DNA from 2 places in the Hyphomicrobium sp. DMF-1 genome. Region 2 is predicted to be linked to the other one. Evidence: riboswitches for the same ligand, from Rfam matches in the RefSeq annotation. Region 2 holds a riboswitch; the other holds the start of a gene.
The links. A riboswitch is a leader RNA that binds a small molecule or an ion and turns the genes downstream of it on or off. The one in region 2 is predicted to bind cobalamin.
Positions count from the first base shown of each region.

Region 1: linked by a shared signal. The riboswitch ahead of PE058_RS16600 (TonB-dependent receptor plug domain-containing protein) and the one ahead of PE058_RS05650 (ABC transporter substrate-binding protein) in region 2 are both predicted to bind cobalamin.

Region 1 is NZ_CP115706.1:3,622,386-3,625,796, forward strand. It holds gene PE058_RS16590 (PQQ-dependent dehydrogenase, methanol/ethanol family) at 1-147, opposite strand, end outside; partial or broken gene PE058_RS16595 (caspase family protein) at 301-1,182, opposite strand; cobalamin riboswitch at 1,360-1,585, shown strand; gene PE058_RS16600 (TonB-dependent receptor plug domain-containing protein) at 1,842-3,411, shown strand, end outside.
Region 2 is NZ_CP115706.1:1,253,579-1,256,989, forward strand. It holds gene PE058_RS05640 (cobyrinate a,c-diamide synthase) at 1-287, shown strand, start outside; gene cobF (precorrin-6A synthase (deacetylating)) at 266-1,063, opposite strand; cobalamin riboswitch at 1,239-1,449, shown strand; gene PE058_RS05650 (ABC transporter substrate-binding protein) at 1,667-2,584, shown strand; gene PE058_RS05655 (FecCD family ABC transporter permease) at 2,581-3,411, shown strand, end outside.

The DNA of each region.
Region 1 (3,411 bases), 2.4 Mb from region 2:
CACGTTGTTTGCATTGATCTGATCGAGCGAGCTGTAACGCAAGTTGGCGTAGTCGCCCGTCGGCATCGACCAATTCGCATCGGGATGATTGGCGGCTATCGGCGCGACGGACCGATCGTCCTTCGGCAGCGGCGCGGTCTCCAGCATTGCGGTCTTGGGCTGGGGTTTGCTCACGGCGGGCCGCTCTGGGCTCGGCGCCTGTGCTACAGGCGGGGTTACTGCCGGCGCAGCCGCCGCAGGTGGCGTAGCGCCCGCTCCACCGAGGTAAATCTCTCCTCCGCCTAGAGACCCGTACACATGCGGAATCTGCTGACCGTGCGTGAGCTCCATCACGTCATCGCGGACGCGTCCGAAAACCAGCCGGATCTCGGTGCTCGACGCAGAAAGGTGGCGCAACAAGGCCTTCGTATAAGGGCTGTGCTCAAGCCCGCTGCCGTCGTCCGCCGTCATCCCCTCCTTGGCGGCGTAGGCAACGAGCGTATTGCCGTCAGGTTCAACGCGCGCCAGGCCGCGCGGGATGCTTCTGCGCCCGCCGGCCATCGGAAACACGTTGTTCCGGCAGGCGTCGAGGATAACAAGTTTGAGCTTCCGAACGCCGTCGAGCTGATTGAGGACCGTGTCGAGGCTCACGGCCTCGAGATCGAGATCCGAGCTGCGATCAAGCCGGGCATCGACCGGGATCAAATAGTTCTTGCCGGAATACTCAGTGCCATGTCCGGCAAAATAGATGACCGCGACATCGGCCCCAACAGCAAGCCGCGAGATCTCTCCCAACGCACTTCTGATGCCCTGGATACCCACATCCTTTCTGAGAAGGACCTTATCGAATCCCAAGGATTCGAAGGTGCGGGCAATGGCTTCCGCATCTTTGATCGGATTGGCGAGTGGCCCCACCTTGTAGTTCGAATTCCCAATGACCAGCGCTATTCTCTGCGTCGCGTGCGCGCTGTGTCCAAGCGATAGAAAAACTGCAAAGGCCGCAACAAATGCGAATAGACGATGAGGCATGATGTATCCCCAATAGTCATATGCAAAAAGTATATTACATACCAATTTGTACTCTGATGATTTGCGGCCACACAAGGGTGTCCCAGAAGATCTGACAAATCTTCCCGTGTGATGACAAGGTGTGCCGAACCCACGGCATCGCTGAGCACGGCACACTCTCTCATCGCCGCGCATCGTTGAGCGTGCCTAGCCGAGTGCACTTCGCTCCTCGCTCCATTGCTGTGAACAAGCATCACCGAGTTCGCGCTCACCCTCGGTTTGGAAACCAGAGAAGCCACGTCGCGCGACCGGCGCGCCGCGGGTGTCACCACATCTTCGCGATGGGGGATTGACAACCGCCGCAAGTTACCGCGTCTTAGTACGCGTGACGGTTCCCGGAGTGCGCGCAAGCGAGCGACGGGTGAAAAGGGAACACGGTGAGGCGCGTCACTGCGCCGAAGCCGAGGCTGCTCCCGCAACTGTAAGCGGCAAGTCTACTCCTTTTATGCCACTGGAGATCCGCGTTGGATCACCGGGAAGGTCGGAGCGAGACGTTCGAGCCGTGAGCCAGGAGACCTGCCGGCACGAGTCGCCCATCCTCCGTGCGGGACGCTCGGTGGAACGGTTACCCGTAGTGGCGGCTGATGTGCAACCTTTTGGGAGCTACGTCAGGCATGCCTTGGGTCGAAACAACCCTCTGACAAAACAAAGTCTCGCGCTGCAACGCCGCGCGCCGCTGCATGCATGTGCGGCTGCGTGGGCATCGTGTGGGGCTGTTTGATTTTGTGGTGAGTCTGCACGGGCTCCCGTCCATCAATCGTGACGGGGGACTTGTGACGTATCGAATTTCTTTCGTGGCAGCGCGCGATTTCGGGACTGCCCGCAGGGCGGTGCTAGTGTCGTCGACCGTGCTGCTTGTCGCGTCGGCATTCGGCCATTCGGCGAAAGCTCAAGTTATGGAGCTTGAAGGCATAACCATCTACTCGGCCAACCGCACGCCGACGGACGCCTCGAAAGTCGGCTCCACCGTGGAGGTTCTCACGGAGAAGGATCTCGCGAAGCAATCGAGGACCTATCTCAAGGACTACCTCGAGACCTTGCCTGGCGTGAACTTTTCACAATTCGGACCGCCGGGCACGCAAGCCGGAATCAGCATCCGCGGGGCGAGCGGAAGGTACGTAAAGTTGCTCGTCGACGGGATGGATCTGAGCGACCCCTCGGGCGTCACCACCGAGACCGCCTTCGAGCATTTGCTTGTCGGCGATGTGTCACGTATCGAGCTGGTGAAGGGCTCGCAGAGCACGCTGTTCGGCGGCGACGCTGTTGCCGGTGTCATCAACATCGAGACCAAAAAAGCGACCAAGCCCGGCTTCTCCCAAGGGGGAGGCGTGGAATACGGCGCCTACAATACCTTTCGCGGCGCCTATACCGCTGGCTACGCCGCCAACGACGGCAGCAACATTTCGGTCACCGCCCAAGGCGTCGACACGGACGGTTTCTCCGCAGCCGCGGTTGGCACCGAGGATGACGGCTACAGAAACCTGACATTCTCGGGACGAGGCGAATACTATCTCACCCCGTCTGCGAAGGTCTTCTTCAGCGCCCGCACGCTCGACGCCGATCTCGATATCGACGGCGGATTTCCGTTTAACGACAATGCCGATACCGTCGATGTCGTACAGCATGCCGGACGGGTGGGCGCCGAGGTCTCGTTTCTCGACGGGGCATTCCGGAACACCGTCGCGCTGCAAGGGATGCGGAACGAGCGCGAGTATTTCGGCAGCTCGGCCGGGAGCTACGTCGGCGAGCGCGTCAAGGCCGAATACCAAGGTGTTGTGACACTCAACGAGCGCTTGTCTTTGCTGGGCGGCGTCGATTGGGAAAAGACGACGGCGGACTCCTACTCCGTCAACGGCCAATCGGCAGATTGGACAGGCTACTTTGCGCAGCTCATGATCGAGCCAATTGACGGCTTGGTGCTGACGGGCGGCGGCCGTCTCGATAGCCACAGCAATTTCGGCGACTTCAAAACACACCGGCTGACGGGCGCCTATCTCTTTCCGGGAAGCGCTACGAAGATCCGGGGAAGCTATGGGACCGGCTTCCGCGTGCCGTCCCTGGACGAGCTGTTCGGGGAATTCCCGCTCTATCCATCCTATTCGGAGTACGGGAACCCTAATCTCGAGCCGGAGACCAGCAAGACCTGGGACGCCGGCATCGACCAGGGTTTCCTGGACGGCAGGGTGCAACTGGGCGCGACGTATTTCGAGCTCGATACCGACAACCTCATCACCACCGAGTACAACCCCGGAACGGGCAAATACAAATACACCAACATCCCCGGCGTGACGCGACGCAACGGCGTTGAGCTGACCTCGGCTGTGATGATCGTGCCCGGCGTCACCGTGTCGGCGAGCTACACCT
Region 2 (3,411 bases):
CGGACGGCCATCGGCATGCGATGGCGGGACTGCTCACTGCGGAGACCTCGTTCCTCAAGCGCAAGCTACATCTTGGATATCGCCGCGCGAGGCTGCTTTCCGATTGCGTGCTGGGCAGGAAGGAGGCCGAGATCTACGGGCACGAGTTCCATTACGCGACGCTGCTGTCGGATACGGGGCAGCCGTTGATGGAGTGCCGGGATGCGGGGACCGGCGCCGTGCGCCCCGCAGGCTCACGCAATGGCTCCGTGACCGGCTCGTTCTTTCATTTTCTGTCGTCGGATTGATCGCTCCGCGCTTTAGGGCGCGTTCTTCGCAGCACGTAGGTATCCATGATCCAGCCGTGCTTCTCTTTCTCGCGGGCGCGGATCTGCTCGATGACATCGACGAGATCGTGAAGCTTGCCGGACAGGAGAATTTCGTCGGGCGTGCCGAGGTAGGCTCCCCAGTGGATCTCGATATCGTCGTCGCAGATGGCGCGGAGCGTCTCGCCGCCGTCGAGCATGACGACGACGCTCTCTTCCGTCTCCGGCATTCCGTGCTTCACGAGCTTGCGCCCCGTCGTGATATGCACCGGCTCTCCCACCGCGTTCAGAACCATGGCGTGGCGCGCGGCGAGTGCCTGCACGCTGCTGATGCCCGGAATAACCTCGCAGTCGAATTCGAGGCCACCTTCCGAGCGTAGCAGATCCACAAGGCGCAAGGTGCTGTCGTAAAGGCTCGGATCGCCCCATACGAGGAACGCGCCGCAGCCGTTCACATCTACCTCGGCTGTGATCTGTGCGGCAAGCCGCTTCGCGCGTTCGCGATGCCAATCGGCGACGCCGAGCTTGTAGCCGCCGGGTTCCGGATCGCGCACGGGGTCTGCGATCGAAATGAACTTGAAGGGGCGATCCTTCATGTGGCGTTCGCAGATTTCCTTGCGAAAGCGCACGAGATCGCCTTTTGCCTCGCCCTTGTCGAACACAAAGAACGCATCCGCCTGATTGAGGGCGTTGATAGCCTGGATGGTGATGTAATCGGGATTTCCGGCCCCGATGCCAATGACGAGAAGGCGTCTCATGGTTCCTCGATGACGCCGTATCAATTCTCGCGCGCCTGTAGGGCTGCATTCTAGCCCCCGGCCGATCCGCGGGCCAGCTCTCTCGATGACGCCGGCGCATGGTTTCCGGAGCCCATTTTGCGGGTGAGGTGATCTTTGGCAGGTGTGGGCAGTTGACACCGGCGTCCGGCCGTAGCCAAAGTGGCGCCGTGACGGTTCCAGGAGGTCGAGTTCCCAGCCTCCGGATTAATAGGGAACGCGGTGAGACTTATGTCGAAGCCGTGGCTGCGCCCGCAACTGTTAACGGCAAGCTTTGGCCGAACTGCCACTGGCGATCCGTCGCCGGGAAGGCCGCTCGAAGCGCTTGAGCCGTAAGCCAGGAGACCTGCCTTCACAAGTCGCCCACCTGATGTGCGGGACGCGCAGAGGGACGGACAACCGTCGTGGCGACTGATGTGCAACCGAACGGACGCTGCGTCAGGTCATCGCGAAGTGGGCATTTAATTTCGAAAACAACGGGCCATCACGATACTCGCGCCGCATGAGAGATGCGGCTGCCCGTCGATCCGAAACAGTCACACGCGCGGTTCTCCGCAGCTTCCTGCTCCTCGCCGGCGGGATCAGATGATCATTCGTGCCACGCTTATCGCAGTTCGCCTTGCCGCCCGGATCAACGGTCGTGGCGTGAGGCTGCTGGCTGCCGCATGCGCGGCGGTGATGCTTGCCGGCTCCATGGCGGCTCATGCGGACGCGCCGCCACGGCGTGTCGTTTCCATGAACCTCTGCACGGATCAGCTCGCCATGTTAATGGCCGACGAGGGCCAGCTTCGCTCTGTCTCGCACCTGGCGATAGATCCCGAGAGTTCGGTGCTGGCGGAGCAGGCGCGCCGGTTTCCGATCAACCACGGGCTCGCCGAAGAGATCTTCATGATGAAGCCGGATCTCATTCTGTCCGGCACGTTCACCAATCGCGCCTCCATTGCGATGTTGAAGCGCCTGGGCTTCCGGCTCGAGGAGTTTCCGCCGTCGTACTCGTTTCCGGAGATCCGGGAGCAGATGTTGCGGATGGGGCGCCTGCTGCATCGGGAGGCACGGGCACAGGAGCTGATCGGCGAGCTTGACCGGCAACTCGCCGCAATTCCCGAGTGGATGCATGGGGGGCGTCGCCCGCTTGCGGCTCTCCATTATGCCAACAGCTATACGTCCGGCTCGGGGACGCTGGCGAGCGCGATCGTGGAGCGCTCGGGTTTCGAGAACCTGGGGTCCAGGCTGGGCCTCACCGGCATGGTGCGGCTTCCGCTCGAGGTGCTCGTGAACTCCGCGCCCGATCTGATCATTGGCGGCCTTCGCCCCGGCACGGCGCCTGCGCTCGCCTATCAGACTTTCGAGCACCCGGCATTGAGAGCGGTCCTCAACGGGGGCGAGCTCACATCCATTCCTGACAGATATTGGATCTGCGGAGCGCCTTTCACCGCGCAAGCCGTCCGCTTGCTCTCGGCGCACGCGCCTGTGCTCAAAGCCGAGCGGGGCGCTGCGAAATGAGCTATCGCCTCCTGCTCGCGGCGCTCGCGGTGCTCGTCGTCCTCTTGTTCGCCATCTCGCTTCTGATCGGCCCGGCCGGATTGGACGTCGGGACTTCCATCGCCGGATTGCTCAATGGCGACAATGAAGCGGCGCGTCTGGTGATGCGTGAGATCCGCCTGCCGCGGGCCATCCTCGGCCTCGCGATCGGCGCGACGCTCGGTCTTTCGGGCGCCGTGCTGCAAGGGTATTTGCGCAATCCGCTCGCGGATCCCGGCGTGCTCGGCATCAGTGCGTCGGCATCGCTGGGCGCGGTGATTGCGCTCTATACCGGGTTATCCGGCGCATTCGCGCTTGCGCTTCCATTGATGGCGATGGGTGGCGCCGTCGCTGCTGTCGTGCTGATCCAACTGCTTTCGGGCACGCATGCCGGCACGCTCACGCTCATCCTTTCCGGTGTCGCCATCACGAGCCTTTCCGGCGCTCTCACCTCGCTGGCGCTCAACCTCTCGCCCAATCCATTTGCGGCCGTCGAGATCCTGTTCTGGATGCTGGGCTCGCTCGCGGACCGCTCGATGCTGCACGTCTATCTGTCGCTTCCCTTCATGCTGGCGGGCTGGGTCATGCTGTTCGCGCTGGGGCGGGCGCTGGATGCGCTTACGCTCGGCGCCGATGTCGCCTCCAGCATGGGCATCCGCCTTCGCCGGACGCAGTGGCTGGCGGTGCTGGGGACCGCCGCTTCGGTGGGGGCGGCAACGGCGGTGGTGGGCTCCATCAGTTTCGTGGGGCTCATCGTTCCTCATCTGCTTCGCCCGCTCGTCGGGGCGCAGCCGAGCCGGTTGCTCACC